DNA from 4 places in the Kosakonia sacchari SP1 genome. Region 2 is predicted to be linked to each of the others. Evidence: predicted binding sites of a transcription regulator. Region 2 holds the regulator's gene; each other region holds the start of a gene.

Region 1 (5,812 bases), 790 kb from region 2:
GCCGTGCTATCGGTGCTGGTTTGCCTGTTGATTTCTATTCCGGCGGGTTACGCGCTGTCGCACCGATCCATGCCCTGTCGCGCCTTTTTTATGCTGCTGTTTCTCATCCCGCAGGCGTTTCCCAATCTGACGGTGTATATGAACGTGGCGCGACTCTTTTATCAGTGGGGGCTAAACGGCACGATTGTGGGCGTGGTGCTGGTGCATAGCGTTCATGGCCTGATGTACTCGATCTGGATTAGCGTGGCGGCGTTCTCGGCGCTTGACCCGCTGCTGGCGCGCGCTTCGCGCAATCTGGGTGCCGGGTCGGTTTACACGTTTTTCCATATCATTTTGCCGCAGGCCGCTCCTGGGTTGATTGCCGCGAGCATTTTTGTGTTCCTGGAATCGCTGGATGAGTTTACCGCCACCTTTTTTGTCGGCGCGCCTGATATCACCACTCTGCCCATTTTGCTCTATACCGCCAGTATGTCGGGCAACTATCAGGTATCATCTATCACCGCGCTGATCCTGCTGGTGCCATCGGTGCTGTTTATGCTGGTTATCCATAAATTTATGCGCCCGGAAATGCTGTCGAAACTGGGGAAATAATTGCACCTTAACGCCGCGAAAGTCGTCCATCGAGCCACTTAATCAACGGCAATGACGCCAGACAACCCCTATTAAAGGTGCGCGCATGGACATTAAAGGCCCGGCAGCAATTGATGTTTTTAAACCCTATGATATTTCGCCTTACGCAGACAAAACGCTCAGAGCGGTGCAGCTAGAGCCTGCCTATACGCCGGCAAAGGAGACTTTCCAGGCGTTTCAGCAGCGGCATTATTCATGGCGAACTGGTGATAAACAGGCCGATCTTTCCCGCGTACCCAAAGATGAAGGCAAAATACCGTTGCCCACGCTGGGGGAAAGTTTGCAGGAGATTTTCCTCGGCGCGGTGTTGGGCGGGCCGCTGCCGGAATTCCCGGGCGGAGTGCGATCGCTTCCCGGTGCGGGCGCGGCGCGGCTTACTGAACGACCTTCTGGCACAGCTAAAGGTCCGCACGGTGAAATCAACGTCGCTATTGCGGAGTCGAAAATGGCGGTGGCAAGGCCATTAAATCCAGCTACGGAAGCGAACGTTTCCACCAGTAAGCCGTTAAGCCACGCCATACCTGACGCCTCTGGCCCGGACGTATTGCATGTTTCATTACCGCAAGCGGGAGGAAAAAATTTTTCCGATCCCATGGCGTCATCAAAACTCAACATCAAACAATTCGCTGAAATTGCCAAAGTGGGCGACGATGTGGGTGAGAAAGAAATGGGAGCGGTGACATTATCCGGTGAAATCAATATTGTGCGTCGCGACGGCCCCTTAAATGATCCGAATATGTATATGTTTTTCACCGACAGCTATAAAGGCGAACCGCGGTTGAATATCATCGGCCACGGTGTGTTTACGCCAAAGGGTGACAGCACCACGGGCCTGCAAGTCGCCGGTGGAGTTAAAGCGCCGTTTGATGTGGCAATGGATACGCTGGAGCTTGCCGGGGAGGTGAAGTTTAAAAATATCCGCTGTTTAAGCTGCCACAGTGGCGAGGGCGGGATTGATGCTTTCGCACAAAAACTGGCGAATTATACCGGCGTGCCGGTAAAGGGCTATCACGGTTCGGTGACCATTGGCGGGCGCGCGGATGGTTCCAATATTGTCGTCATCAAAAATGAGATGGATGCACTGTTCCATTTCGGCGAGCGCGAAACGACGCACTACCAACCGCAAAAATTCCATCCGCTCTGGCGACCATGGGAAGCTCGCATCCTTGAGTAAAATCGTTGTGCTGACGTAAAACACAGATGCCCGCTAAGCAGAGTCTTATCGGGCATCTATATTTTTTACGCCCTGGCTCGGCAAGTGGGCGTTCCTGCTTAGCGAGCCCGCAGGTAATCAAATGCGGCTTCTCCGCCCGAACAGTGTTGAAAGCGAAGGGATGCTAGTCTCTTTATGCGGTTACCACGGGCGGCAAAGATCGGCGACTGGCGCTGATATGTTGTTTATTTTTATGCGAAAGTGCATTGCGTAGAAAAACGAACACCCGAGGAAATAAAAAAGCGCCCGCAGGCGCTTTAAACAATCACGTTACGATCATCGGCCACTCGGGTGGCGCTTTTTGCGCGATCTCTTCCATAACGACGAGCAGGTTGTGCCAGGTCGTGGCGAGATCCATCACCGTAATGCCCAACAAACCGGTAGCGAACCAGCATGCTGCCGCTAAGCCCATGCCGCTGCTGATCACCGCCAGGCCAATATAATCAGCACGACGGAAACGAATGTTCAGCGTACTGGCCATAAACATCAACACTGCACTCAGTAACTGCCAGCGGAGAAGCACAACGCTGGCGGTAAAGGTAGCCATCAAACCATCCTCAGAAAGAACCGAATACCAGGCGGATAAGCACACTGCGCGAGTGGCAATGCTGAAGATCCGCGAATAACACAACGAATTGAAACGGTGTTTTTCGTTTCAAGAATATGTGAATTATATCACATTTGCTGATTTATTCGCCAGTACAAAAAGCGTGCTTTTTGCATCGTGATAGCTGTGTTTCATTCGTAAATATACTGCCGATATATTTATGCGTGCGGAGGGATTAATGTTTTTTCCATCTAATACATTTGAGTGATATTTAGCATCCTAATTGCCACAACGTTTACAGCTTGTGTCGCATATATTATGCTTTTGAGGAAAATCTTATTAGCCTGTGAATGATGATTCAGGGTTTTGATCTTTATCGATATATTCTTTTTCATCACGTTTTTCATGCGTGAAGAAGATATTTGCGCGTGCAGTTGCGCTAACTGAATTGATGGCCGCCTCTTCTTTTTTCCTGATGACATCATTTGAAGCTGGTTTCGCGTTTTATAACCTGCGAATGAAAAAATATGAAAATAGAAAATTCCGCCGTGCCGCCGGAGGATGCCGATGCGGCGTTGTCGGTTCTGGTAAGGTTGATGCCCTGGCTCACCGCGCAACGTTCAATGGAAGAGATATTACGCGCAATCAATGCGGCACTTGGATCCACACTTGCTTGGGTGGTTATCCGGCAGGATGACGCATGGCAGCTCGTCAGCGCTGGTACGCCGGGCTGCACGCTGCAGGATGTACAAACCTTCCTTGAGCAGTCTCAACTGCAACGACATCAGCGCGCCTGGCGAGTCATTTGCTGGCGGCGGCATGCCGGCGATTTATTATTTCCGCATCAAGAAATATCGGCTAGAAAATTACGCAGCGGTATTTTGTGTAAGTTAAATTATAAAGAGTCGGGGCTCGAAGGTTATTTCTTTTTGGCATTTCCTCAGCCCTTGAGCTCTTTATCTATTGTGAAAAATGTCGTTATTGTTTTGGTCGAAAAACTAAAAAACTATCTTGCTGAAATTGTCGCCAGAGAACGCACAGCAAAAGAGATGCAGCGCATAGTGACACAATATAAAGCACTATTTGAACGCGCCCCGGTTTTAATGAACTCTTTTGATAAAAGTAACCGCTGCGTATTATGGAATGGTGAGTGCGAACGCGTATTTGGCTGGAGCATCAATGAGCTCAATCAGCAGGCCGATCCATTAGCGTTATTTTTCCCCGATCCCGAGGTTCGGCAAAAAGTTCGCGCGTCGGTTAATACATCGCCGGGCGTCGACATGCACGAATGGCACCCGGTACGCCGTGATGGCCAGGTACTGACGGTACTCTGGTCGAATATTCAACTGCCAGATCACCCGGTGCTCAGCATCGGGCTTGATATTACCGAGCGTAAAAAAGCGGAGCGGCAGCTGGAAATGAAAGCCACCATTGACGATCTGACTGGCTGCTATAATCGTTTCTCTATGTTGCGGAAGTTAAAAGAGGCGCTGGTGTCGTGTCGGCCGGACGAGCCGCGCAGCCACTTCAGCCTGCTGATGCTGGATCTGGATTATTTTAAAAATATCAATGATCGCTGGGGGCATTTAACGGGTGACGCCGCACTGATCCATTTTTGCGATCAGATCCGCGAACATTGCGATCCATCGTATATTTTTGGTCGTTTAGGCGGTGAGGAATTTCTGATTTTAATGCCGCATACCGACAGTAAAATGGCGCTGCGTTTTAGCCAAAAGATTCGCGCGTCACTGGCGCGAAATCCATTGTTTAGTAATGGTGAAAAGATAGCCTTATCCTTTAGCGCTGGTTTAGTATTCGTCACCGGTGAAGAGTCCGATACTTCAGTTTTACTTACGCTTGCGGATAACGCTTTGTACGATGCGAAACGTGCAGGGCGCAGTAAAACCGTGGTGGTTGGCGCTTTTTTATAAATAAAGAAGAAATTATGAAGACTTCTCAACGACAGATGAAAAAATACCCGAATGGCGCACCTTTTTTTATCCTGCGGCCAGTTTAGCTTAATCAGCGATACTCTGTTGTATTAACTTAAAACACCCCCATACGAATGGATTAATATTTTCCTTAATATAAACATTGGGCACACTCTGAGTTTGCTTTATGGTCGCGTATTTTGGTCATAACCAAATATTAGGTTTTTAATGAGAAAAGTCAGTTGCTAATGTCGTTTGATTCATGCAACGTAATCACCTGTTTATCAAAGCATCCTGCCAAACATTAAAAAGGCACTTTAAATGCATGGATATAGGCGGACATGAATCATAGCGTGCGTCGCAAGATGCTCAGCGTCGTCGTGCTCATCACGGTAGTTCTTCTACCGCTGATGTTGTCGCTATGGTTTGCGCATATTCGTGCGGTGAAAGAAACGAGTACCCAGCTTCAATCGTTTGCCCAGTTAGCGCTAAATAAAACGGAACGCGTTATCCAGCAAGTGGATACGGTTCGCAGCGCGGCGGAAAAATACCACGGACAAATTTGTGCGCCGGAACATCGCGCGGCCATGCTCAATATCGTCCGCAGCAGCATGTATGTTTCGGATTTAATTTATGCTCGTGGCGACCACTTTTTATGTTCGAGCGTAATAACGCCCACGCAATCGTATGCTATTTCACCAGCGGATTATAAACGCGCGCCCGATATCGCCATTTATTACTATCGAGATACGCCTTTTTACGCAGGCTACAAGATGGTGTACATGCAGCGCGGAAATTATGTCGCAGTGATTAATCCGCTCACTTACAGCGATGTGGCATCAGACAATACTGATCTGGCTTACGGTATTTATGATACCGTTACGCGACAGTTTTTTTCCGTCAGCCAGAATGCCCATCTTGATAAGTTAGCTACGCTGTTACGCACCGACGATTTAACATTCCAGCAAGGTCAGCGCTTTTATACCATTGCGCGTTCGGAGAATCGTCCGATCGCGATTATTGTTTCGACATCGAGTGACCACTATTTTCAGGCGCTTTATCACCAGGCCACATTAACGCTGCCATTGGGCGTGATTGGTAGCGTTATTCTGCTATTAATATGGTCGCGAACACGGCAGGAGTTTAACTCTCCACGCCGTATGCTCCACCGGGCGTTAACCCGACGCCAGCTTCGCCTTCATTACCAACCTATTATCGATATCAAAAATGGCACCTGCGTTGGCGCGGAAGCGTTGTTGCGCTGGCCGGGGTTTAATGGGCCGGTCATGAGCCCGGCGGAGTTTATTCCGCTGGCAGAAAAAGAGGGCATGATTGAGCGTATTACTGATTATGTCGTCGATGAATTGTTCAGCGATTTGGGCGATTTCCTGGCAATGGTGCCGCACCTTTATATCTCGATTAACCTCTCCGCCGCTGATTTTCACTCCTCGCGACTGATCTCATTGATTGCCAATAAAGCGCAAATGCATG
Region 2 (5,812 bases):
TGGTGTTTCATGGGCTGGAGGGCAGCCTGCACAGCCCTTACGCGCACGGTCTGGTGCATGCGGCGAAGCAGCGCGGCTGGCTTGGCGTGGTGATGCATTTTCGCGGCTGTAGCGGCATCCCGAATCGCCTGAACCGCATTTATCACTCGGGTGAAACCGAAGATGGCACCTGGTTCTTGCGCTGGTTACATCAGGAATTTGGGCCCGCGCCAACCGCAGCGGTGGGTTATTCGCTCGGTGGGAACATGCTCGGTTGTTTGCTGGCAAAAGCCGATGACAATTTGCCCGTCGATGCAGCGGTGATTGTCTCAGCTCCGTTGGTGCTGGAAGCTTGCAGTTATCATATGGATAAGGGATTTTCCCGCGTTTATCAGCGCTACTTGTTGAATTTGCTGAAAGCGAACGCCGCGCGCAAATTACGCGCTTATCCTGGTTCGCTGCCAACTACCTTGCCTGCGCTGCGTAAGCTGCGCCGTATTCGCGAATTCGACGATCTGATCACCGCGAAAATCCACGGTTTTGCCGACGCGCTGGATTACTATCGCCGCTGTAGCGCAATGCCGGTTTTGCCGGATATTCGTAAACCGACGCTGATTATCCACGCGAAAGACGACCCGTTTATGGATCACAACGTTATCCCTGATGCCGGGCATTTACCGGCGAATATTGAGTACCAACTGACGGAACACGGCGGCCATGTCGGGTTTGTTGGCGGAACCTTGCGCCACCCGGAAATGTGGCTGGAAAAACGCATTCCGGACTGGTTATCCGCTTACCTGGAAAGACGATGATTATTCCCTGGCAAGAGATTGATGCGCAGACGTTGGACAATCTGATTGAGAGCTTTGTCTTGCGCGAAGGCACTGATTATGGTGAACATGAGCGTTCACTTGAGCAAAAGGTCGCCGACGTTAAACGGCAGCTGCAACGCGGCGAAGCCGTACTGGTGTGGTCGGAACTGCACGAGACGGTCAATATAATGCCGCGCGGGCAGTTCCACGACTGAACAGGTACATGGCGGCTGGCTATACTGAAATAATCGTTTATTCAGGGAGTTGCTATGTCCGCCAAACATCCGGTTATCGCCGTTACAGGCTCCAGCGGCGCGGGAACCACCACCACCAGCCTCGCCTTTCGTAAGATCTTCGCCCAGCTCAATATGCACGCGGCAGAAGTGGAAGGTGACAGCTTCCATCGCTATACCCGTCCGGAAATGGATATGGCTATCCGTAAGGCCCGCGATCTTGGGCGGCATATCAGCTATTTTGGCCCGGAAGCCAATGATTTTGGCCTTCTGGAACAGACGTTTAGCGAATATGGTCAAACCGGCAAAGGCCAGGCGCGCAAATACCTGCATACCTACGATGAAGCCGTTCCCTGGAACCAGGTGCCGGGCACGTTTACGCCGTGGCAACCGCTGCCGGAGCCAACCGATGTGCTGTTTTATGAAGGTCTGCACGGCGGCGTGGTGACGCCGCAAAACGATGTCGCGCGTCATGTGGATTTGCTGGTGGGCGTGGTGCCGATCGTCAACCTGGAATGGATTCAAAAACTTGTCCGCGATACCAGCGAGCGCGGGCATTCGCGTGAAGCGGTAATGGATTCTGTCGTGCGTTCGATGGAGGATTACATCAATTTTATTACGCCGCAGTTTTCCCGTACGCACATTAACTTCCAGCGCGTGCCAACGGTGGATACGTCCAATCCGTTTGCCGCGAAAGGCATTCCTTCACTGGACGAGAGTTTTGTGGTGATCCACTTCCGTAATCTGGAAGGGATTGATTACCCGTGGTTACTGGCGATGTTGCAAGGCTCGTTTATCTCGCATATGGATACGCTGGTGGTACCTGGCGGAAAAATGGGGCTGGCGATGGAGCTGATTATGACGCCGCTGGTGCAACGGCTGATGGAAGGCAAAAAGATCAAATAATGCAGAAAGCCCGGTCAGCCACGTGCCGCCGGGCTTTTCGCATCAGGCTTCGATAACTTCGTAAGAGTGGGTGATCTTCACCGCTTTTTCGAGCATCAAGGCCACGGAGCAATACTTCTCCGCGGATAAATCCACCGCGCGGGAAACCGCCGCATCCTTCAGATCTTTACCGCTGACGATAAAGTGCAAATTGATGTGGGTAAACAGGCGCGGCGCTTCTTCGCGACGCTCTGAAGTCAGCTTCACTTCGCAGTCGGTCACGTCATGACGCCCTTTTTGCAAAATAGAAACCACATCAATGGCGCTGCATCCGCCCGCCGCCATCAGCACCATTTCCATCGGGCTTGGCGCTTTGTCGCCGGAGTTACCGTCCATCAGGATTTGGTGGCCCGATGCGGACTCGCCAAGGAACGTTAACCCTTCAACCCATTTCACACGTGCCTGCATTTTCTTCACTCCGGAGTGGCAATTTTCTTTACAGATTACGCGTACATAACAAAACTCGCAACGGAAGGCGACCTGCGTCATGCTGAAGCGAGACACCAGGAGACAGGCGGTAAAAGCTATGCTAAAACACTCTGGATGCTACAGAGATAAATGGATGTTACGCATGTATGCATGACATCATACTTTAGAGACCGCAGATGACGCTGACGGTCCGCTTCCCTGGATGCGGGAAGCTTAGATTGCAACCCCAGACGTAGGGGCTCATCCTGTGTCTGAGACAGCTTATAACAGAGGATAATCGCGCATGGTGCTTGGCAAACCACAAACAGACCCGACGCTTGAATGGTTCTTGTCTCATTGCCACATTCATAAGTACCCGTCGAAGAGCACGCTGATTCACCAGGGTGAAAAAGCGGAAACGCTGTATTACATCGTTAAAGGCTCAGTGGCAGTGCTGATCAAGGATGAAGAAGGTAAAGAGATGATCCTCTCTTACCTGAACCAGGGAGATTTTATCGGTGAACTGGGCCTGTTCGAAGAGGGTCAGGAGCGCAGTGCATGGGTACGCGCTAAAACTGCCTGTGAAGTGGCTGAAATCTCGTACAAAAAATTCCGTCAGTTAATCCAGGTTAACCCGGATATCCTGATGCGTCTTTCCTCGCAAATGGCGCGCCGCCTGCAGGTCACTTCAGAAAAAGTGGGTAACCTCGCCTTCCTGGACGTAACCGGCCGTATCGCGCAAACGCTGTTAAACCTGGCGAAACAGCCAGACGCAATGACCCATCCGGACGGCATGCAAATTAAAATTACTCGCCAGGAAATTGGTCAGATCGTCGGTTGTTCCCGTGAAACTGTGGGCCGCATTCTCAAAATGCTCGAAGATCAGAACCTGATCTCCGCCCACGGTAAAACCATCGTCGTATACGGAACGCGTTAATCTGTAAAACGGCGCAGCTTACGCGCTGCGTCGTTTTTCTTCCCTCATGTGGCGCAGGCTGATTTATCACCCCGAAATCAACTACGCACTGCGACAAACGCTGGTGTTATGTTTACCTGTGGCCATTGGTCTGGTTTCGGGTCATCTACAACAAGGTCTGCTGTTTTCCCTCGTTCCCGCCTGCTGCAACATTGCCGGGCTTGATACGCCACATAAACGTTTTTTCAAACGCCTGATCATTGGCGGAACCCTGTTTGCCGGCAGCAGCCTGGCGGTGCAATTACTGCTGGCGAAAGATCTTCCATTGCCGCTGATCCTCACCGGGCTGACGCTGGTTTTAGGCGTAACCGCCGAAATCAGCGCACTGCACGGCCGTCTGCTCCCGGCTTCGCTCATTGCCGCCATCTTTACGCTCAGCCTTGCCGGTAACATGCCGGTATGGGAGCCGCTGCTTATCTATGCGCTGGGCACGTTGTGGTACGGGCTGTTCAACTGGTTCTGGTTCTGGATGTGGCGAGAGCAACCGCTGCGCGAATCTCTCAGCCTGCTCTACCGGCAACTGGCAGACTACTGCGAGGCGAAATACAGCTTGCTGACGCAGCATGCCGACCCGGAAAAAGCCCTGCCGCCTTTGCTTGCCCGCCAGCAAAAAGCGGTGGATATGATAAGCCAGTGCTATCAACAACTGCATATGCTGGCCGCCAATAAACACAACGATTACAAACGGCTACTGCGGGTTTTCCAGGTAGGGCTGGATCTGCAAGAGCACATTTCGGTGAGTTTGCATCAGCCGGAAGAAGTGCAAAAACTGGTGGAACAAACCCATGCCGAGCAGGTGATCCGCTGGAACGCACAAACCGTTGCCGCTCGTCTGCGCGTGCTGGCAGACGACATTCTCTATCACCGCTATCCCACGCGCTTCAACATGGATAAGCAGATTGGCGCGCTGGAAAAAATCGCCCGCCAGCACCCGGATAACCCGGTTGGGCAGTTTTGCGCCTGGCATTTTAGCCGTATCGCGCGCGTCTTGCGCACTCAGCGCCCGCTCTATGCCCGCGATCTGATGGCGGAAAAGCAGCGGCGCTTGCCCCTTTTCCCGGCGCTGAAAAGCTATTTATCACTGAAATCTGCGGCGCTGCGGAATGCCGCGCGAATCAGCGTCATGCTCAGTATCGCCAGCCTGATGGGCAGCGCCCTGCATTTACCGAAACCCTACTGGATCATGATGACGGTGATGTTTGTCACGCAAAACGGTTATGGCGCAACGCGCGTTCGCATTGTCCACCGGGCGGCAGGCACCATTGCCGGGCTGGTGATTGCCGGGGCGACGCTGCATTTTCATGTTCCACTCGGTTTTACGCTGGCGGCGATGCTGATGATTACGCTGGTCAGTTATCTCATTATTCGGAAAAACTACGGCTGGGCGATGGTGGGTTTTACCATTACCGCCGTCTACACCTTGCAGCTGCTGACACTAAATGGTGAGGAGTTTATTGTCGCCCGCCTTATAGATACGTTGATTGGTTGCCTGATTGCCTTCGGCGGCATGGTCTGGCTGTGGCCGCAGTGGCAAAGTGGCTTACTGCGACAGAATGCGCACGATGCGCTGGAAACAGATCAGGAAGCGATTCGCCTGATCTTAAGCGATAACCCGCAGCCCACACCGCTTGCCTGGCAGCGAATGCGCGTGAACCAGGCGCATAACGCCCTGTTCAACTCGCTAAACCAGGCGATGCAGGAACCGGGATTCAATACGCGTTATCTGGAAGATATGAAACTGTGGGTAACGCACAGCCAGTTTATTGTTGAGCATATCAATGCGATGACGACGCTGGCGCGCGAACATACGATGTTGACGCCGGAACTGGCGCAACGTTATTTGCAATCCTGCGAAATTGCCCTGCAGCGCTGCCAGCAGCGGCTGGAGTATGACGGGCCGGGAGGATCCGGAGATGTGAATATTCTCGAAGCCCCGGAAACATTAACGCATGGGCCAATGAGCACACTGGAGCAGCATTTACAGCGGATTATTGGGCACCTGAACACCATGCATACCATTTCGTCGGTAGCATGGCGTCAGCGCCCGCATCACGGCATCTGGCTTAACCGCCGCCTTAACCGTTGACCACTTTCGCCACTGCATCCGCGAAGCGCTTCATCCCTTCTTCGATATCCTGCGCGTCAATAATCAGCGAAGGCACAAAACGCATGACGTCCGGGCCAGCATTCAGCACCATAACGCCCGCATCGGCAGCGGCGTAGAGGAAATCGCGCGCGCGGCCTATATATTGCGGATTCAGCTCAGCACCAATCAGCAGCCCCATGCCGCGAATATCGCTAAACAGGTCAAATTTCTCGCCGATTTGCTGCAAATGCTTAACGAACAGCTGACGTTTTTCATTCACGCCGCTGAGCACTTCTGTCGTGTTGATAATGTCGAATGCGGTTCCGGCGACGGCGCAGGCCAGCGGGTTGCCGCCGTAGGTGGAGCCGTGTGA
Region 3 (5,812 bases), 2.2 Mb from region 2:
GTTTTCTTAGTCTTGCCAGATTACGTCCGGACTGCCGGGCAATAATATCTTGTGCGGCATCAATATCTTCTGGTTCTTCCTCTATATAACCACTAAACATTCGACCTTCAGTAAGCATAGTGTAATAAGCCAGTTTGACGGCATCGTCCGCAAGAAATCCGTTCTGATCATTAAATCTTACGGGATTATTCCTGACCATCCTGAACAAATTAAGCCCGTCTACCGTGCCGGCAGGATCTGCGCTCAGCCACCGTCCCGCCCACGGCTGGTAATAACGGTAACCGTAGTAATAGAGCCCCGTGGCGTCCTGCTCTTTACCGGAATAACGAATCGTTTTGTAATCCGCCTCCAGCTGGCTGCGGGCGGCAAACAGTGCCGTGCCGCCATACGGGTAATACTCTTCCTGACTGATAAGTTCGCCGCTGCTGTCCACTTCCAGACTGCTGCTGCCGGTGAGGTTGTCGTAGCTGTAGCGAATCTGGTCATTACTGATACCGGCAGGTTGCCCGCTTTCCCAGTGCAGCACCCGCACCTGCGCACGTCCGGCCTCTCCTACTGTTATCACCTCTAATTCTTCGGCTGCGCTGCTGCGCAGCTCCAGCACCGGCAGATAAATCACCCGTTTTGTCTGCGTGCTGCCGCCGGTCAGCTGCGAGGTGATTTTGACGATGCGCTGGCTGCTGGCGTCGTAACGGTAACTTTCGCTGTCGTCGGCTGCGCCGTCGCGGGTGACGGGCGTGACTTTTTGCAACTCCTGGCGCGCCGTCCACAACAGATTCTGCCCCGGTAAAAGCTGTTTCTGCTGCCCGCCGGCGGTGAACAGCGCATCGACATCGGCCGGGTTTTCCGTAAACGTGCTGAGCACCGCGCGGTTGCTGCGGCTGCTGACTGTAATTGATGTCGTGTAGTTATTGCCGGACGCGGGTGCGCTGTGCCGGATTTTCGTCAGGTTTCCGGCGTTGTCGTAGGTGTAAGTGCGGGAGTAGTTTGTGTAGGTGGCGTCATCAAAGGAGGAATAAGCTGGCAGGCTGCTGTTCTGCTGCACCGCGCTGGCCATTTCGCGCCCGCTGGCGCTGACCAGCTGGTACAGGCTGTCGTAGGCGTAGCGGTTTTCGGGCACCACTTGCTGATTGCGCCAGAAACGCGTCTCCTCAGCATCGTTAGTGATAACCAGCACGTTGCCCACCGGGTCATATTCATAGCGCAAATCCTGCAGCACTTTTGCAGCAGACAGACGTTCCGTTTTAATACCAATAAGACGCTGCGTTTCCGCTTCATAACTGTACGTGGTTACCACGCCGTTGCCGTGCTCCTCGCGCAGTTTCTGCCCGGCGGCGGAATACGTCAGGGATTTCACGATAATCTGCTCTGAACCGCCATTCACCGTCAGCCAGCTTCCCTTCAGCAGACCCGCCACGTCATACGCCACGCGCTGCAGATTACCTTTCGCGTCGGTGGTGGTCAGCACATTCCCGGCCGCGTCGACCGTGCCGTTGGTCGTGTAGGTTTCGCCCGCCAGCAGGTCGTTCCACGCCGAGGCGTCCACGCCCTGCCAGTCTGCTTCGGCATCGTCCGGCAGCAACTGGCGGGTGACGGAAAGCGGCACGCCGCTCAGCGAAACGCTGCCCGTCGAAAGCAGACCTGCCGGGTCGTAATGGCTCACTGGCTGACCGGCAAGATTGTGGCTCTGTTCATCTGCGGAATGACCACCCCAGACAAACCGTTCGGTGGCGCGTGCGTTTTCCCCGGCAGCCTGCTCAGTAATGCCGAGCAACCGCCCCGGCAGGCTGGCATCTTCATACTGAAAAGTGCGGGTCACGGCGGCGCTGCGTTCATTACCCTCGCCAATATTGCTGACCTGTAAAAAAACCCGCCCGGAGGCGTCATTCAGGGCAACGGATGTACCCGCATCCGCACTCTGCGTGCGTAGCGCCGTGCCGTTCAGGTCGCTGAGATAACTGAAATTCGCCAGCCCGGCGGCATAGAGACGCGGGTCAGCACTTTGTGACGGCAGACCGCGCGCATCAAACTGATGGCGGGTGATGCATTCATCGGTGATGTCCAGGGTGTCCGGATGGCGGTGATACGCGATAGCGCGTACTAGCAGAGCACGGTTATCAAGCACCGTGACGGACGGGGTTTTACTGTAAAGGGATGTACTCATAAGATCCTCCGCTTAAATTGCCTACTTTTGCATCAAATGCAATAAAGAGTATAAGCGGAGAAACAGGAATAGCGGGTTGTAAGCGAACGGCCCGCGTCAGGCCAGAATACGGTCGGCAACTAACATGCCGGTCGCCATTTGCAGATTGATGTACTGCGCCAAATCGCGCTGTTCCGGGCGCGGCAGATACGGTAACTCCCCGACCAGCGGCGCGGGCAGTTTTTTGCTCAGTACGTTGATAATTTCGGCGTAGTGCGCAAGGCCGGGGTTGATGCGGTTCGCCACCCAGCCAATCAGCGGCAAGCCGTCGCTGGCGATGGCCTGCGCGGTCAGCAAGGCGTGGTTGAGACACCCTTCCTGAATACCCACCACCATCACCACCGCCATCTGTTCCTGCACCACCCACTCCGAAAGCGGGCGTAAGTCATTCATTAAGCTACGCCAGCCACCGGTGCCTTCCACAACCACGTGATCGACGCGATTGCACAGATCAGCCAGACCATTCGACAACAGGGTGTAATTGATGGGGCAACTGTGCGCGACGCTGCTCTCTTCTTCGCTTAATGCGATGGGGTTGACCGCCTGGTAAGGTAGCTCCAGTGACGAAACGCTTTGCAGCACCAGCGCGTCTTTATTGCGCAGCCCGTCCGGCGTCTCTTTGCTCCCTTTGGCAACAGGCTTGTAACCTGCCACCGTTTTACCACTGGCTGCCAGCGCCTGGAGTAGCGCGCGGGACGCCACTGTCTTCCCGACAGAAGTGTCTGTACCCGTTACAAAGAAACGCTTAAGCATCACTCATCCCACCGTTGTTCTACGAAAATATAAACCAGGAAAATAATTCAGTGGGGAAAGTCTAAGGTAACTGCCAGGGGGCAAGATTGAGGTAGCGCAATTTTTATGGCAACAGTGTAAAAATGTTACCCCTGCAACAAACGGATAAGTAAGGATCCGTTATACATCGCGTCTTTTACCAGCGCCGCACCGGCCATGGTGCCCTGGTTGGTAAATTGTGTGCTCTCTACGCTGATGTGCTGGCTATACGCGGGCAATGCCTGCTGGCGAATGCACGCGGCAATGGCGGGAAAAAGCACGTCTGCCGCTTTGCTGAGCGGCGAGCCAATCAGTATTTTTTGCGGGTTGAACAAATTCACCATGATGGCAAGAATGCGACCAATATTCGCACCCACGCCGCTAATGATATCTTTAGCCAATAAATCGCCCTGCTGCGCAGCCTGGCAGAGCCATTCCACAGTCAGCGGTTTTTGGTGCAGCATCGAACTCATTGACTGGCTCATGCGCAACTGCGCCAGCTCCAGCACGCTCTCGACGCTGGCAATGGTTTCAAGGCAACCATGGTTGCCGCAATAACAGCGTTTGCCATAGGGATCGACCTGTGTATGACCAATCTCCACCAGGCTGCTGCTTCCCGCATGCAATAAGCGCCCGTCAGTAATCACCCCGGCCCCAACGTTGTGATCGATAACCACCTGAATCACATCCCGCGCCCCGCGTGACGCGCCAAACAAGGCTTCGGCCATCGTCCACGCACTGATGTCATGCTGGACATACACCGGCACGCCAGTGTGATTTTCCAGCGCTTCACCCAGCGGCATATCTTTAACATCGTCATAAAAGGGCATGCGATGAACGATACCGTTTTCGGTATCAATGATGCCGGGCAGCGTAATCGCAATGGCGGTCAAACGTTCCAGTTTGTTCTGATGGCGGGTAAAAAAGCGGTCAATATGCAGAATAATACGGTCCAGCAGCGGCAGTTCAGCCACCAGCGGTAACTCAAGGCGATCTTCCACGACCAGCTTGCTGCTGAGATCGCGTAAAGAAAGAAAGATCTCTTCCCGGCTGATGCGCAAAGAAAGGTAGTGCCAGGCTTCGGTCTCGACCACCAGCCCGACCGCCGGACGCCCGCGGCTGCCAGGTTCCTGGATTTCCGTCTCCTGCACCAGGTGGGCTTCGAGCATTTCGCGCACAATTTTCGTAATACTGGCCGGGGCGAGTTGCGCCAGGCGTGAGAGATCGATGCGCGACACCGGGCCAAGCTGATCAATCAGGCGGTACACCGCCCCCGCGTTGGTCTGCTTTATTTGATCAATATGCCCAGGCTGACTATCAGCAACCACCTCTGACTCCCTTATTTTCACGCTTCGAAATAAACGTTCGGCTATGGTGAAACACTTCACTGGTCGCCGTCAAATATTTACCCCGGCGTGTGATTTACAGCACATTTTGCAATGACTTATGCGCAAAATTTATCCGTCAGCGGCGGCAATCAACTGCTGCTTAAAGCGTGCAGCCGCGCTGCCCTGCTCATGATGTTTTGACCAGACTAACCACATTTCCGATACCGCATCCGCTTCAATAATCGGCACCCAACGCATTTCCGTTAGCTGCACACGCCGAAATGATGCCGGTAATATCGACACCCCTAATCCGGCCGCTACCAGGCCGATAATGGTCATCGCTTCGCCCACTTCTTGCGTAATAGTTGGCGTCAGTTGATAACGGCGCATCAGGCCGAGGATCTCATCATACAGACCAGTACCGACATGCGGATCGAAAAAGACAAACGGCTCCTGTGCCAGTTCCACCAGCGACACCGCCGAACGCGCCGCTAATGGATGATCTTTGTGGATCATCGCCAGCAACGGCTCGCGCAGAATCACCTCCCAGGCCAGCGTCTCCGGCAACGGCGTGTTACGCATCAACCCCAAATCCAGCAACCCTTCATTGAGCGGCGAGATCTGTTCACGGGTATTGATTTCGCGTGTCTGGATATGTACATCCGGGTAACGCTGGCGAAATGAAGAGAGCGTGTCGGAGACCGCTTTTATGAACGGCGCGGAGGAGGTAAAACCAATGCGCAGTTCCCCGGTTTCCCCCTGATGCAAGCGCATGGCGCGTGCGGCGGCTTCATCGACCTGGCTTAAGATTTGCCGACTATCCGCCAAAAACTGCCGCCCGGCAGGTGTGAGCGACACGCTGCGGTTGGTACGGGCAAGCAAGCGCGCACCAACTTGTTGTTCAAGGATCTGGATTTGCTGGCTTAACGGCGGCTGCGAGATATTCAGCCGCGCCGCCGCATGACCAAAATGCAGCTCCTCGGCAACGGCAATAAAGTAACGTAAATGACGCAGTTCAATATTCATACTTAAAACATATTATTTGAGATTATTAATATATTAGACAGAATATTACCGCTTTCATACCCTTAGCGACGTGGTAAGCCCGTCACCAAAATCACGGGTATAAAACGTTAAGGATCTCCAGTGAGTCGTACAACAACCGTTGACACCGGGCCGGCAAGCGTCGTCGACGAAAAACCAGTCTCTTTGCCGGGACAATTTATTAAACGTGGTACTCCCCAATTTATGCGCGTCACGCTGGCGCTCTTTTCCGCCGGGTTAGCGACATTCGCCTTGCTCTACTGTGTGCAACCCATTTTACCGGTGCTGTCGCAGGAGTTTGGCGTCTCTCCGGCCAGCAGCAGTATTTCCCTCTCGATATCCACCGCCATGCTGGCGATTGGTCTGCTGTTTACCGGCCCGCTTTCTGACGCCATCGGACGAAAAAAAGTGATGGTTACCGCGCTGCTACTGGCGTCGTGCTGCACATTATTGTCAACAATGATGA
Region 4 (5,812 bases), 1.2 Mb from region 2:
ATAGCGCCAGTCCTGCGGCGTTCAACAGTAAAATGAGCAGTAAACGAGTTTTCATTACGGGTCTATTTTCAATTAACACGGCGGCAACGTTAGTGTTACTGACTTAAACGAAGCTTCAACAAAGCGGACTGAAGTGTGTTCCAGTCTGCCTCCGAGGCGGTGATAAGCTCGATACGGCTGTCCGGCGGCGCGACGTTTTGTGTTTCGATATGCAGATCCTGCCCCTGGCGGTTAACGCGCAGCAATCCTTCCGGAATGCGCATCACCCCTTTCACTCGCTCAACCGGCGCAAGCCGCGCCCACTCCAGTAAACCGATGGTGTCGAACACCGTTTCTTCATCAAAAATCCAGCCGCAGGCATGATGGCCCTGGCCGCTGTTAAGGCTGCGGCGCCAGCGCTGGTGTGCCGGCAAGCTTAATGCCGCAAGACCTTTCTTCTCGTCGTGAGTATGGTTATGCGCGGCACTGGAAGGCAGCTCACGCAGGTTACGGCGAGGAAGATCAAGCAGCGCGCCGTCAATAACGCCCTGGGTCGCGCTGACCTGTAAGCGCTCGCCACCAAACTCGCCCCACCACGCCTCCAGCGCTTGCTGGCTCTGCGGTGTGGCGCGATCCTGTTTATTGGCGACGACAATATCTGCCGCCGCTAACTGGTCGCGAAAGTTTTCGTTGTGAAGTGCTTTTTCATCCAGTAACTGGCGGGGATCGAGCAAGCAGAGCGTTGCGCGCAGGTCAATCCACGGCTCATACACCGGCGCGGTGAGCATATCAAGGATCTGTTTGGGATGGCCCAGCCCGGTCGGTTCAATCAGCAAGCGGTCAGGTTTCCCCTGGCGCAGCAATGTATTAAGACCCACCTGCATCGGCAGGCCATTCACGCAACACATACACCCGCCCGGGATCTCTTTAAGCAGCGCACCGCTGTCAGCCAGCAGCGCGCCATCAATGCCGACTTCACCAAATTCATTCACCAGCACGGCCCATTTTTCCTGCGGGTCTTTATTGGCCAGCAAATGCAAAATCGACGTGGTTTTGCCGCTTCCGAGAAAGCCGGTGATGAGGTTGGTTTTGGTCACAAGTGCTCCAGGCGTCAACGAAATGTAAGCGTGACTGACGATCCTGGCGAAAAAAGTGCGAAAAGAGAAGGGCACGGACGGCGTAAAAGCACTAACCGTCCGCTTTAGTAGCAGAAATTGTTAATTACCGAGTGCGCGTTTCACCGCTGCATGCGCACCTTCGGTGGTAAGCATCTGCCATGCGTCATTAATGGCATTAACAAATGTCGGGTCTTGTGGCAGGTCGCTACCGAAAATCTCTTTAAGCGCCAATAGTGCCGTTACGCGTTCATCGACGCTGCTGGTTTCCACAATCGCGTGAATTTTATCCGCCAGCGGATCGCGAATATCAATGCTGTTACCGGCATCATCCACGCCGCTGACATAGCGCATCCAGCCCGCAATGCCCAGCGCTAACAGCGGCCACGGCGTTTCGCGTTGCAAATGTACCCGAACACCGTCCAGCATACGCTGCGGCAGCTTCTGGCTGCCGTCCATGGCGATTTGCCAGGTGCGGTGCTTCAGCGCCGGGTTAGAAAAACGGTCAATCAGGCTATCGGCATAGGCGATGAGATCAACGCCGGTAATGCGCAGCGTCGGGGCTTGTTCCTGGAGCATCAGGCGGCGCACTGCCGTGCGGAAGATGTCATCCTGCATGCAATCATTAATATGCGCGAAGCCTGCCAGGTAGCCGAGATACGCCAGAAAAGAGTGGCTGCCATTGAGCATGCGTAACTTCATCTGCTCCCACGGCTGCACATCCTGTACCAGTTGTACGCCGGCCACTTCCCATTCGGGACGTCCGGCGACGAAATTATCCTCGATTACCCACTGAATGAACGGCTCACAACTGATGGCACACGGATCAAATACGCCCAGCGCTTCGCCAATTTCCGCCAGTGATTCATCTGTTGCCGCCGGAACAATGCGATCCACCATGGTGGCCGGGAAGCTTACATTCTCCTCTATCCACTGCGCCAGTTCCGGTGAGCGGGTTTGCGCCATTCCGAGTACGGCATTTTTAACAATATGACCATTGTCGGGAATATTATCGCAGGAGAGCACAGTAAAGGGCTGCAGCCCGCGTTCGCGGCGACGGGAGAGCGCTTCAACCAAAATCCCCGGCGCTGAGTGCGGTTCGCCCGGATGCTGGAGATCGTGTGCGATGCGCGGCTGCTGCAGATCCAGTTTTCCACTGGCAGGATCGATGCAATAGCCTTTTTCGGTAATGGTCAGGGAAACAATCGCCACTTGCGGTTCGCAAAACTTCTCAATAATGGCGGGCAGCGAATCGAGTTTCGCGTTCAGACATTCTTTCACCGCGCCGATAATTATCGGCTGGTTTCCGTCCGCCCCTTTTTCCATCACGGTGTATAAATGCTCCTGCTCACGCAACTGGGACATGAGCACATCGCCGCTGAACAAGCTGATTTCACAGATCCCCCAGTCGCCACCTTGCGCGTTCAGCACCCGGTTGGTCAGCAGCGCCTGATGCGCGCGATGAAATGCGCCAAAACCAAAGTGCACAATTCGCGAGCGCAGTTGTGTGCGGTCATATTCGGGTTGCTGTACGCTGGCGGGCAGCGTTGCGGAGGCGATTGTCTTCATCTATATACACCTGATTAACCAATAATTAACAATGTGCAGTGTAAAGTTATATGACAGCAAAAAGAATTGGTATGCCGTAATTATCCGGGGAATGTGAGCTGGATCAATCATTGCTGTGGGAAGATTTGACCGCCGCAATTAAGCATGTATGGTAGTCGTCATATGTTTATGTGTATTGGTATAACAACTTTGTAGAGGGTAAGGCAATGGAACAAACCTGGCGTTGGTATGGACCGAACGATCCGGTGTCGCTTGATGATGTGCGTCAGGCCGGTGCGACGGGCGTCGTGACCGCACTACACCATATCCCGAACGGCCAGGTCTGGCCGGTTGATGAGATCAAAGCGCGTCAGGCGCTGCTGGCGGAAAAAGGGCTGGTCTGGTCGGTGGTCGAGAGTATTCCGGTGCATGAAGATATTAAAACTCATACCGGGCAGTACGACACCTGGATTGCCAACTATCAGCAGAGTATTCGCAATCTGGCGGCCTGCGGCATTGATACCGTGTGCTACAACTTTATGCCAATCCTCGACTGGACGCGTACCGATCTGGAATATGAACTACCGGACGGCTCCAGGGCGCTGCGTTTTGACCAGATTGCTTTTGCCGCGTTTGAGTTGCATATCCTGAAGCGCAAAGGCGCAGAAGCTGATTACAGCGAAGAAGAGCAGCGCCAGGCGCAGGCTTACTTCAACGCCATGACTGAAGCGGAAGTCGAAAAGCTGACGCGCAATATCATCGCTGGTCTGCCTGGCGCGGAAGAGGGCTATACCCTTGAGCAGTTCCATGCGCGCCTTGCGGAATATGACGGTATCGACAAAGCGCAACTGCGTGAAAATATGGCCTATTTCCTGCGCGCTATTGTGCCGGTTGCGCAGGAAGTGGGCGTGCGTATGGCGGTACACCCGGACGATCCGCCGCGCCCGATCCTCGGCCTGCCGCGTATCGTTTCTACTCTTGAAGATATGCAGTGGCTGAAAGAAGCGGTAGACAGCATCAATAACGGTTTCACCATGTGCACAGGTTCATACGGTGTGCGTGCGGATAACGACTTAGTGCGGATGATCGAGACGTTTGGCGATCGCATTCACTTTACGCACCTGCGTTCCACCTGCCGCGAAGATAACCCGAAAACGTTCCATGAAGCCGCGCATTTGCAGGGTGATGTGGATATGGTGTCGGTGGTTGCCGCCATTCTTACTGAAGAGCAGCGCCGCAAGAAAGCCGGTGATTTGCGCCCGATCCCGTTCCGCCCGGATCATGGTCACCAGATGCTTGACGATCTGCGTAAGAAAACCAACCCTGGTTACTCGGCGATTGGTCGCCTGAAAGGGATGGCGGAAGTGCGTGGCGTTGAGCTGGCGCTGAAGAAAACGCTGTTCCGCGATCTGTTGTAATTAGATTTATCGTCGGAAAATAAAAAGCCACTTCAATGAAGTGGCTTTTTTCATGCATCGCGCTTATCAGTCCGCGCGGCCCATATAGCGGCGCTCTTCGATATGAATACGGATTTTCTCGCCGGTGGTCAGGTATTCCGGCACCTGGACAACCAGACCGGTGGTCAGGGTTGCCGGTTTGGTGCGTGAGCTGGCGGAAGCGCCTTTGATACCCGGTGCGGTTTCCACAATTTCCAGATCCACCGTCTGCGGCAGTTCGAGCGCCAGCAACTGACCGTCCCACAGCAGAACCTGCATATCCGGCATACCGCCTTCCGGAATAAACAGCAACTCTTCTTCAATCTGCTCTTTATTGAAGGTGTACGGCGTGTAATCTTCTTTATCCATAAACACGTATTCGTTGCCGTCAACATAAGAGAAGTCGACAAAACGACGGTTCAGGGTCACGGTATCAAGGATATCATCGCCTTTAAAACGCTCTTCCACTTTCAGCCCGGTACGGACATCGGAAAAACGCATTTTGTAGAGCGTTGCCGCGCCACGGGCGCTCGGTGACTGAATGTCAATATCTTTCACAATCAGCAGCTTGCCGTTGTAATTCAGCACCATACCTTTTTTAATTTCGTTCGCTCTTGGCATTGCAAGGGTCCTGTAAATTGAAAATAACAAAAATATCGCGACAAACTACTCGCGAGGGACTTTTCAGGCAAGTGGAATCGGAGAGTTTTGCGTTCAGAGGGCAAAAGATGATAGCTTGCGCCCTGCACGCGCAGCCCCGCGCGCCTGAGAATAGAGAACGTTTATGGAATGCCGCCCGGACTGCGGAGCCTGCTGTACCGCCCCGTCCATCAGTAGCCCGATACCCGGCATGCCCGACGGGAAGCCTGCTAATACGCCCTGCGTTCAGCTTGATGCGCAAAAGCGCTGCAAAATATTCGGCTCGCCGCTGCGCCCAAAAGTCTGCGCCGGGCTGCAACCGAGCCGCGACATGTGCGGCGCAAACCGCGAGCAGGCGATGGTTTATCTGCTCGATCTTGAACAACAAACCGCGCCTTAAATATCTTTTATCCGGCTCAGGCAAACCTGCGTAACCAGCGTCATTGCCAGTGCAATCCAGAACACCGCGTGATAACTCCAGATCTCTGCCACCACGCCAGCCAGCGAACCGGCGATGATCCAACCGACTCGCGTGGTATTAGTATAAAGGGTGGTGGCTGAACCCGCCTGGCCAGGCATCAAATCCTGAAAGTAGAGCATGCCAATCCCGGCGAGAATGCCGATATAAATCGCGTTCAGCAGTTGCAAAGCAAGCAGCACTACGGGCGTATGCACCGTCAGCATTCCGGCATAAAAGAAGATGCCCGCCACGGCGCTAACGCGCATCAGAAAGCGTTTGCCGAAGCGCTTTGCGTAATACCCGGCAATTAGCATGGTGGGGATTTCCAGCCCGGCAGCAGTACCCATCATCACGCCTGCCAGTTTCTCCGGCAGATGCAGCTCATCAATAATGAACAGCGGCATATTAATAATATAAAGGCTGTTAGTACCCCACATTAACGTACAAATCACGAACAACAGCAGCGCATCGCGGCGGTGAGTACGCGGTGCTTCTAATACCGCCGATTTCAGCTTTGGCTCTTTACGCATGGTTGGCAGGAACAGCCACACCATTGCGCCGCAGACAATAAAGGCTGCCGCCGCGCACAAATACATGATGGAAAAACCAAAACCCATCGCCAGCGCGTAGGCCAG

Evidence for each region. The regulator CRP, encoded in region 2, controls carbon source genes, mostly activating them, when cyclic AMP is high. The targets are predictions, from matches to a motif close to ATGTGANNNNNNTCACAT.
Region 1: C813_RS44300 (YjcB family protein) is a predicted target of CRP. The motif match lies at 2,507-2,524, and genes of this name have one in related genera.
Region 3: mlc (sugar metabolism global transcriptional regulator Mlc) is a predicted target of CRP. The motif match lies at 4,390-4,407, and genes of this name have one in related genera.
Region 4: C813_RS30655 (mannitol dehydrogenase family protein) is a predicted target of CRP. The motif match lies at 2,755-2,772, and genes of this name have one in related genera.

What each region holds. Positions count from the first base shown of each region.
Region 1 is NZ_CP007215.2:4,499,767-4,505,578, reverse strand. It holds gene C813_RS44310 (ABC transporter permease) at 1-591, shown strand, start outside; gene C813_RS44305 (hypothetical protein) at 677-1,804, shown strand; gene C813_RS44300 (YjcB family protein) at 2,109-2,390, opposite strand; gene C813_RS44295 (GGDEF domain-containing protein) at 2,918-4,321, shown strand; gene C813_RS44290 (EAL domain-containing protein) at 4,663-5,812, shown strand, end outside.
Region 2 is NZ_CP007215.2:389,743-395,554, reverse strand. It holds gene C813_RS24780 (hydrolase) at 1-791, shown strand, start outside; gene C813_RS24775 (YheU family protein) at 788-1,006, shown strand; gene C813_RS24770 (phosphoribulokinase) at 1,061-1,930, shown strand; gene C813_RS24765 (OsmC family protein) at 1,973-2,377, opposite strand; gene crp (cAMP-activated global transcriptional regulator CRP) at 2,682-3,314, shown strand; gene C813_RS24755 (YccS/YhfK family putative transporter) at 3,361-5,439, shown strand; gene argD (bifunctional acetylornithine/succinyldiaminopimelate transaminase) at 5,429-5,812, opposite strand, start outside.
Region 3 is NZ_CP007215.2:2,620,305-2,626,116, forward strand. It holds gene C813_RS35350 (RHS repeat protein) at 1-2,164, opposite strand, end outside; gene bioD (dethiobiotin synthase) at 2,261-2,956, opposite strand; gene mlc (sugar metabolism global transcriptional regulator Mlc) at 3,082-4,302, opposite strand; gene C813_RS35365 (LysR family transcriptional regulator) at 4,432-5,328, opposite strand; gene C813_RS35370 (MFS transporter) at 5,449-5,812, shown strand, end outside.
Region 4 is NZ_CP007215.2:1,610,881-1,616,692, forward strand. It holds gene C813_RS30645 (phosphatase PAP2 family protein) at 1-55, opposite strand, end outside; gene C813_RS30650 (CobW family GTP-binding protein) at 96-1,076, opposite strand; gene C813_RS30655 (mannitol dehydrogenase family protein) at 1,197-2,663, opposite strand; gene uxuA (mannonate dehydratase) at 2,870-4,060, shown strand; gene yeiP (elongation factor P-like protein YeiP) at 4,127-4,699, opposite strand; gene C813_RS30670 (YkgJ family cysteine cluster protein) at 4,863-5,117, shown strand; gene setB (sugar efflux transporter SetB) at 5,114-5,812, opposite strand, start outside.